Regions from separate parts of the Nocardioides sp. HB32 genome, predicted to be linked through region 1. Evidence: riboswitches for the same ligand, from Rfam matches in the RefSeq annotation. Region 1 holds a riboswitch; the other holds the start of a gene.

Region 1 (3,459 bases):
AGGCGCGGATCGAGAACGGCCTGGTCGCCTCGACCTGGGCGGCCGGCTACGTCCTCGCGCTCGGGGGTGTCGTGCTCGCGCTGGCGCTCGCCGCGGGACTGGTGCTCGCGCTCCGGCTGTCCGACCGCGACACGGTCTCGGACGTGCTGCTGCGGCGGATGGGCTACCGGTCGGCCGACCTGGCGCGGGCGCGCGCCTGGGAGGTGGGGTACGCCGTCGCGACCGCCGTCGTCGCTGCCCTGCTCGCCGCCGCGGTGGTCGTCCTGATGCCGAGCAGCATCGACGCCGCTGCCGGCATCCCGCCGCTCGCACACCCGCGGCCGGAGCCGGCCGACCTGCTCTGGCTGCTCGGCGTGCTCGTCGTCCTGGTCCTGGTGGCCTGGCTGGTCGGGACCCTGCTCACCCGTCGCCGCCCCGCCGCGGAGGTGCTCCGTGCCGGGGATTGAGTCCATGACGGCCGTGTCCTGCGAGGACCTGGTCAAGGTCTTCCGCTCCGTGACCGGGGAGACGCACGCGCTGCGCGGCATCGGCCTCGAGCTCGTCCCGGGTGCGCTCACGGTCGTCGCGGGGCCGTCCGGCAGCGGCAAGAGCAGCCTCCTGACGCTGCTCGGCGCCCGCGACCGGCCCAGCGCCGGCCGCCTCACCGTGCTCGGCAGCGACGTCGGCGTCGCCTCGACCCGCGAGCTGCGGCGGCTGCGCCGCCGGCAGATCGGCTTCGTGCCGCAGCGCGCCTCGAACGCCGTCTTCCCGCACCTGCGCGCCACCGACCAGCTCCGCCAGGTCGCGTCCTGGCGCGGCGCCTCCCGCCGCCACCTGGCCGAGGCCCTCGACGCCGTCGGTCTGACCGACCGCGGCGGTCACCGGCCCGATGCGTTGTCCGGCGGCGAGCAGCAGCGGCTCGCGGTCGCGATCGCGCTGGTCGGCACCCCGGCGCTGGTCGTCGCCGACGAGCCGACCGCCGAGCTCGACCATGCGAACGCCGACCGGGTCATGGACGCGCTGCTCGCCGTCGCCGCCGCAGGGTCGACGGTCGTGATCAGCAGCCACGACGACCGCGTGACGCACCGCGCCGACCGGTTGCTCCGGCTGCGGCACGGCGTCGTCTCCAGCGAGACCTCGGGCCGGCGTACCGCCGCGGCCGTCATCGACGCGACCGGCCGGGTCCAGCTGCCCCAGGAGATGCTCGGCCTCTTCCCCGACCGCCGGGTCGTCGTCGAGGCCGACGGCGACCACGTGCGGCTGCGCCGACCGGAGGTGGAGCTGTGACCGGCACCGGACTGAGCATCCAGCAGGTCGCGCACGGGTACGGCGCGGGCGCGGGCCGGGTCGAGGTGCTGCACGACGTCAGCCTCGCCGCGGCCCCCGGTGAGCTGGTCGCCGTCGCCGGTCCGTCCGGGTCCGGGAAGAGCACGCTGTGCCACCTGGCCGCCGGGTTCGAGACGCCCGAGCGCGGCACCGTGACCGTCGACGGGCGGCCCGCCGGCGCCGTCGCCGACTGGTCCGTGGTCGCGGTGGTGCCCCAGCAGCACGGACTGCTCGCCGGGCTCAGCGTCGAGGACAACATCTGCCTGCCGGCGTACCGCGCCGGCGTCGACCCGGTCGCGGCCCTCGCCCGGCTCGCCGAGGCGCTCGACCTCGGCGCGTTCACCCGGCGCGGCGTGCGGGAGACCTCGCTCGGCGAGCAGCAGCGCACCGCGGTCGCGCGGGCGCTGGTCCTCGCACCCCGGCTGGCCGTGCTCGACGAGCCGACCGGCCACCAGGACGACGACCACGTGGCCCAGGTCGCGGCGGTGCTGGCCGGTGCCGCGCACGCCGGCTCCGCGGTGCTCGTGGCCACCCACGACCCCCGGGTCTGGCAGGTCGCCGACCGCGTCGTCCACCTCGACGAGGGGCGCGTGACAGCGCTGTAACTGTGTGACCTTCGACCAGTTCGCCCGCGATCCCACGCGGGGAGTGTGGCGTGCGCCACGGAATCGGCCCGGCACCGACTCGTGATCGGGCGAATTCTCTGGTTACCGTCCTTGACCGGTTGCACGTCGCAACACCGGCCCGGGCACGCCGAATCCTGCCACCCGGGTCGTGGACCGATCACGGACGGCAGGAGTGGGGGACCCACCTTCGCGGCCGCACCAGCATCACGCGGGCGCTCGGGGTGAAGCCACCGACCGGTGGCCGGGCACCTTCTCGCCCGAACCCGACAGCTCACCTCACAGGCGTGGGAAGGAAACCTCCGCATGCCCACGATCCACTCCCTGGCGCTGCGCGCCCTCGCCAGCGGCGCCCTCGCCGTCGGCCTCCTCTCGACCGCCCCGATCGCCGACAGCCACGCCGCCACCCGGAACGACCGCGTCACGCACCACCACCACAAGCACGCCTCGCTCGCGCCGTCGGCGCGCCGGGTCGGCAGCGCGATGAGCATCGCCGTGCACCAGAAGGGCGACCCGTACAGCTACGGCGCCTCCGGCCCGAACGCCTTCGACTGCTCGGGGCTGACGTTCTACTCGTTCCGCAAGGCCGGCTTCAAGCACATCCCGCGCACCTCGTCCGCGCAGGCGCACTTCGCCCAGCACATCAAGCGCAGCAACATGAAGCGCGGCGACCTGATCTTCTTCTACGACGGCGGCGGCGTGTACCACGTCGGTGTGTACGCCGGCTTCACCCACGGGCACCGGTGGGTGCTGCACGCGCCGCACTCCGGCACCCGCGTGCGCACCGACAAGCTCTGGACCGACAAGTGGTTCCCGGGCACGTTGCGGTACCGCCGCTGACGGCTACTTCCAGGCGAAGGTCGGGAGCACCGAGGACACGACCTCGTCGCGCTCGGACCTCGACACCTTGTTGTTGAAGGAGAACGTCAGGGTGACGATCCGGTCGCGGACGATGGTGCCGAACTCCTCGATGTACTGGGTCGGGCTCACGAAGCCGGCCACGTGGTACGCCTCGGTGCCGTCGAGCTCGCTCACCGGCAGCACCTTCGGCGCCTTCGGGTAGGTGTTCGCCTTGATCCGGTTCTCGCCGAGCTGCTCGGCGGAGGCGTCCGAGCCGAACGCGTCGATCTCGCCGAGCATGATGTAGGCGAGGCTGTCGGGGCTGTCGGCGCCGTCCTCGTAGCGGGTCAGGTCCTTGGCCTGCGTCCAGTCCGCGGGGGCGCGCACGCTGCTGTTGGGCATCGACAGCTCGATGCCCGTCGCGACGTCCGACGGGGAGTCCGTCGGCGAGCTCGCCTGCGAGCTGCTCGTCGACGTCGGCGAGGCCGGCGAGCCCGGGCTCGCCGTACCCGGATCGTCGCCGTCGCTGCTGCAGCCCGCTGTGAGGGCGAGCGCGAGCAGCAGGATGGGGATCGTGGTTCGACGCACCGAGAGCTCCTGGGTCCGAGACGAGTGCGACGCAATCTAACGGACCGAGGTTTCGATCGCGGGGGACCGGGGCAGGTGGCCGGTGACGCAACAGGCCTTTCAT
Region 2 (3,459 bases), 1.3 Mb from region 1:
TCGGGTTCGTCCTCTCGTTGGTGTCCTTGGCGACACCGAAGACGCCGTTCTCCGGGTTCATCCCGTAGAGCCGGCCGTCCTCGGGGTTGACCCACAGCCAGGTGATGTCGTCGCCGTAGAACTCGACGGTGTAGCGGTCACCGAGCGCGTCCGGCGCCAGCGTCATCGCGAGGTTGGTCTTGCCCGAGGCGCTCGGGAACCCCCCGCAGACGTGGTACTTCTTGCCGGTCTCGTTGTCCACGATGCCGAGCAGCATGAACTGCTCCGCGAGGAACTCCCGCGACGCCCAGCCGTCGTAGCAGGCCTGCCGCAGGCCGTGCGCGATCTTGCCGAGCAGCGCGTTGCCGCCGTACGACGAGCCGTAGTGCAGGATCGTCCGCTCGTCGGCGACCGTCACGAAGTAGCGCTGGTCGTCGGGCGTGCCCTGGCCGAGGTTCTCCAGGTCGCCGGTGACGTGCACCGCGCGCACGAAGCTGTCGGGGTCGGCCAGGCTGTCGACGTACTCCGCGCCCACACGCGCCATCCGGATCATGTGCAGCGCGACGGTCCGCGTGTCGGTGAGCTCGACGCCGGCGGCGTACGCCTCGAGCGGCGAGCCGGGCGGTGCCATCAGGTAGGGCACGACGTACATCGTCTTGCCCCGGGATGCGCCGCGCATCCGCTCGATCAGCATCGGCTTCATCTCCGAGGAGGGCCGCCAGTTGTTGTAGACGCCCTTGTCCGCGGGGTTGCTCGTCGCGACGATCGTGCGCTCCTCGGAGCGCGCGGTGTCCTTGAAGTAGCTGCGCGAGTAGTACAGGCCCTCGCCGGCCGGCTGCAGCTCGCCGACGTCCAGCGCCTCCTGCACGAGACGGGCGTCGTCGTCAGCGCTGACGACCTCGACCCGCTCCGCGCCGGTGATCTCGGCCCAGTGCGCGACGTACTCGCGCACCCTCGGATTCTTCAAGCCCGCCTCGTCGAGGACAGTCTCCACGTCGACCATGAACTGCACACCCTTCGGTCCGCTCGCCCGGTGCTCGCACCGTACCCAACATCGCGCACCGGTGCGCCTCCGGGGTAGGGACGGAAGTCCCGATCGCTGACACCGTCTGCAACGGCGCTCCCACGGTGCGGGTCACGCCGCCGGCCCGGGTCCATGACGAGCGTCACCCGGTCGAGCCACCACGGTCCGGGCTCAGCGCAGGCCGATGCGGTGCGAGCAGGTGGGCCAGGCGCCCCACCCCTGGTGGTGCTTGATCCGCTCGGCGACCCGGATCTGCTCGGCCCGGCTGGCCCGGCTGGGCAGCGAGGCGAGCTTGCCGCCGCCGTACCCGCGCCAGGTGCCGATGCTGATCTGCAGGCCGCCGTAGTAACCGTTGTGGGTGTTGATGTGCCAGTTGCCGCCCGACTCGCAGCGGGCGAGCCGGTCCCAGGTCCTGCCGCTCGCGGCGTGGGCGGGGGCGTCGAGGGCAAGGACGGGGACGAGGGTCGTGGCCGTGAGGGCAAGGGCCGACACGAGGGTGCGCATGCGCATGGAACAGCTCCTCCGTGCGCCTGCGAGGTGAGCTGTCGGGTTCGGGCTGGAGTTGCCCGGTCACGGCCGTCGTCCGGCACGTGGCTTCACCCCGAGGGCCGCGGTGCGGCCCGTGGAACCTGTGGGTCCCCCGCTCCTGTCCGAGCGTGTTCATCGATGACCACCCTCCGGCCGGACAGGACTCGGCGCGCTCGGAGGGTCACCCCGCGGTGGCAGGGCTCCTCGACGGTAGGCAGGCGGCCGGCCGCGGACCAACTCCGCGCCGGTGTGACTCACCGCACCTGCACGCCAGCAGGCGGTCGGCTCAGACGCCGCTCAGCTCCTGGGCGCGCTCGGGGTCGAGCTGCTCGATCCGCCTGCGGCCGAGGAGCAGCAGGCCCAGTCCGACCAGCACCAGCGGGATGCCGACAGCGAGACCGACGACCGGGACGGTGGTCTCGATCAGGGTCAGCAGCGAGAGGTTGTCGCGGGCGTCGTCGACGTTGGTCTGCACCTGGCCGGCGGTGAACGCGAGGTCCAGGTCCAGGACCGTGCCCACGCCGTCGGCGACGCGCTGCTGGTGGATGACCTGGTTGATGATCGCGCCGGTGCGCGGCTCGATGTAGTACTCGGTCGAGCTGGCGTAGCTGCCCGGGAGGTCCGCGACGACGTCCACGCCGTCGGCGTTCGCGACCGCACGGTAGACGTAGGTCTCGAGGCCGTCGATCTCCTCGGTGCCCTCGTACGTCGCGTCGACGGCGGCGCCGACCACGCCGTCCCAGACCGGGTAGGTCTTCTTCTCGGCACCGAACGGCCACTTGTTCTGCAGGCCCTCCTCGTGCAGCGCGTCCGCCGGCAGGTACTCCGGGTCGTCGACCGTGAGGCCGGTGTGCCGGTCCGCCGCGAACACGTCGGTCTCGGCGGAGATCAGCCGCGGGTCGTCGCCGTCCACGCAGCCGTCGATGCCGTCGGCGTCCCGGACCAGGCAGAGCGAGGTCGCGAACGCGACGACGTCCTCGTCGGAGGCGTCGGCGTCGGCCTTGTTCGTGCTCCACGCCAGGACCGGGGTCTTCTCGAGCTGGAGGTCGGCGTTCGGCACCTCCGCGGTACCGGAGAGGTACGTCGTGTTGTCGGTGTCCAGCGGGGTCCGCTCGATCTGGCCGGGCGCCCACGCCCGGGCCACGATGCCGGCGACCACGAGGAACACTCCGAGCCCGACCAGGACCAGGGCGACGATCTTGCGCATGCTTCTTCTTCCGTGTATCCGGACGGGGGCGGTCCGAGAGCGGGCAAGTCCACCACAGCCGGACCCGCGCCGGCACATCGGGCCGGCGTCCGAGCCGCCTGAACAGGATCGCCCGCGCGCCGCCGAGCCGCGCCGGGCGCAGGTCGTCACCGTCGGGCTCGCTCGTGGCCACCTCCACGTCGGCGGACCGCAGCCGGCCCTCGGGCCGCACCGTGACCTGTCGCCGGTGCGCAGCTTCCGCGCCCCTCCGGCGGAAGCCGGCAGGCCCAGCAGCTACGCCTGCGCCGGTGGCGCCAGACTCGCCGCGACCCCACGCAGGGCGCGGCGCGACCTGATCCCGAGCTTGGTGAAGATCTTTCCCAGGTGCCACTCGATCGTGCGCGTGCTGAGGTACAGCCGCTCACCGATCTCCTGGTTCGTGAGCCCTTCGGCGGCCAGCGTGGCGATCTGCTGCTCCTGGGCGGTGAGGTCGGTCCTGGACTCCTCCGTACGACGGCGCACCCTCTCCCCCGTGGCCAGCAGCTCGCGCCTGGCACGCTCGGCGAACGCCACCATCCCGATCGTGTCGAACATGGTGTACGCGGACCGGACCGCATCGCGAGCGTCCGACCGCCGGCCCTCCCGACGCAGCCACTCGCCGTAGAGGAGATGGGCGCGGGCCAGCTCGGGCCGCAGCTGGGTCCGCGCCAGCTGCTCGACCGCCGTCCGGTAGCAGCTCTCC

Evidence for each region. Region 1 has a riboswitch for cyclic di-AMP ahead of ACVW2K_RS08970 (C40 family peptidase). Riboswitches for the same ligand answer to the same signal wherever they lie in the genome.
Region 2: linked by a shared signal. The riboswitch ahead of ACVW2K_RS02660 (transglycosylase family protein) and the one ahead of ACVW2K_RS08970 (C40 family peptidase) in region 1 are both predicted to bind cyclic di-AMP.

Annotation. Positions count from the first base shown of each region.
Region 1 covers NZ_JBSSBS010000001.1:1,771,961-1,775,419, forward strand. Annotated here, with positions in the region: gene ACVW2K_RS08955 (hypothetical protein) at 1-446, shown strand, start outside; gene ACVW2K_RS08960 (ABC transporter ATP-binding protein) at 451-1,266, shown strand; gene ACVW2K_RS08965 (ATP-binding cassette domain-containing protein) at 1,263-1,910, shown strand; cyclic di-AMP (ydaO/yuaA leader) riboswitch at 2,047-2,231, shown strand; gene ACVW2K_RS08970 (C40 family peptidase) at 2,235-2,768, shown strand; gene ACVW2K_RS08975 (hypothetical protein) at 2,772-3,356, opposite strand.
Region 2 covers NZ_JBSSBS010000001.1:503,870-507,328, forward strand. Annotated here, with positions in the region: gene ACVW2K_RS02655 (phosphoenolpyruvate carboxykinase (GTP)) at 1-982, opposite strand, end outside; gene ACVW2K_RS02660 (transglycosylase family protein) at 1,175-1,513, opposite strand; cyclic di-AMP (ydaO/yuaA leader) riboswitch at 1,516-1,670, opposite strand; gene ACVW2K_RS02665 (DUF3068 domain-containing protein) at 1,818-2,738, opposite strand; gene ACVW2K_RS02670 (ATP-binding protein) at 3,012-3,459, opposite strand, start outside.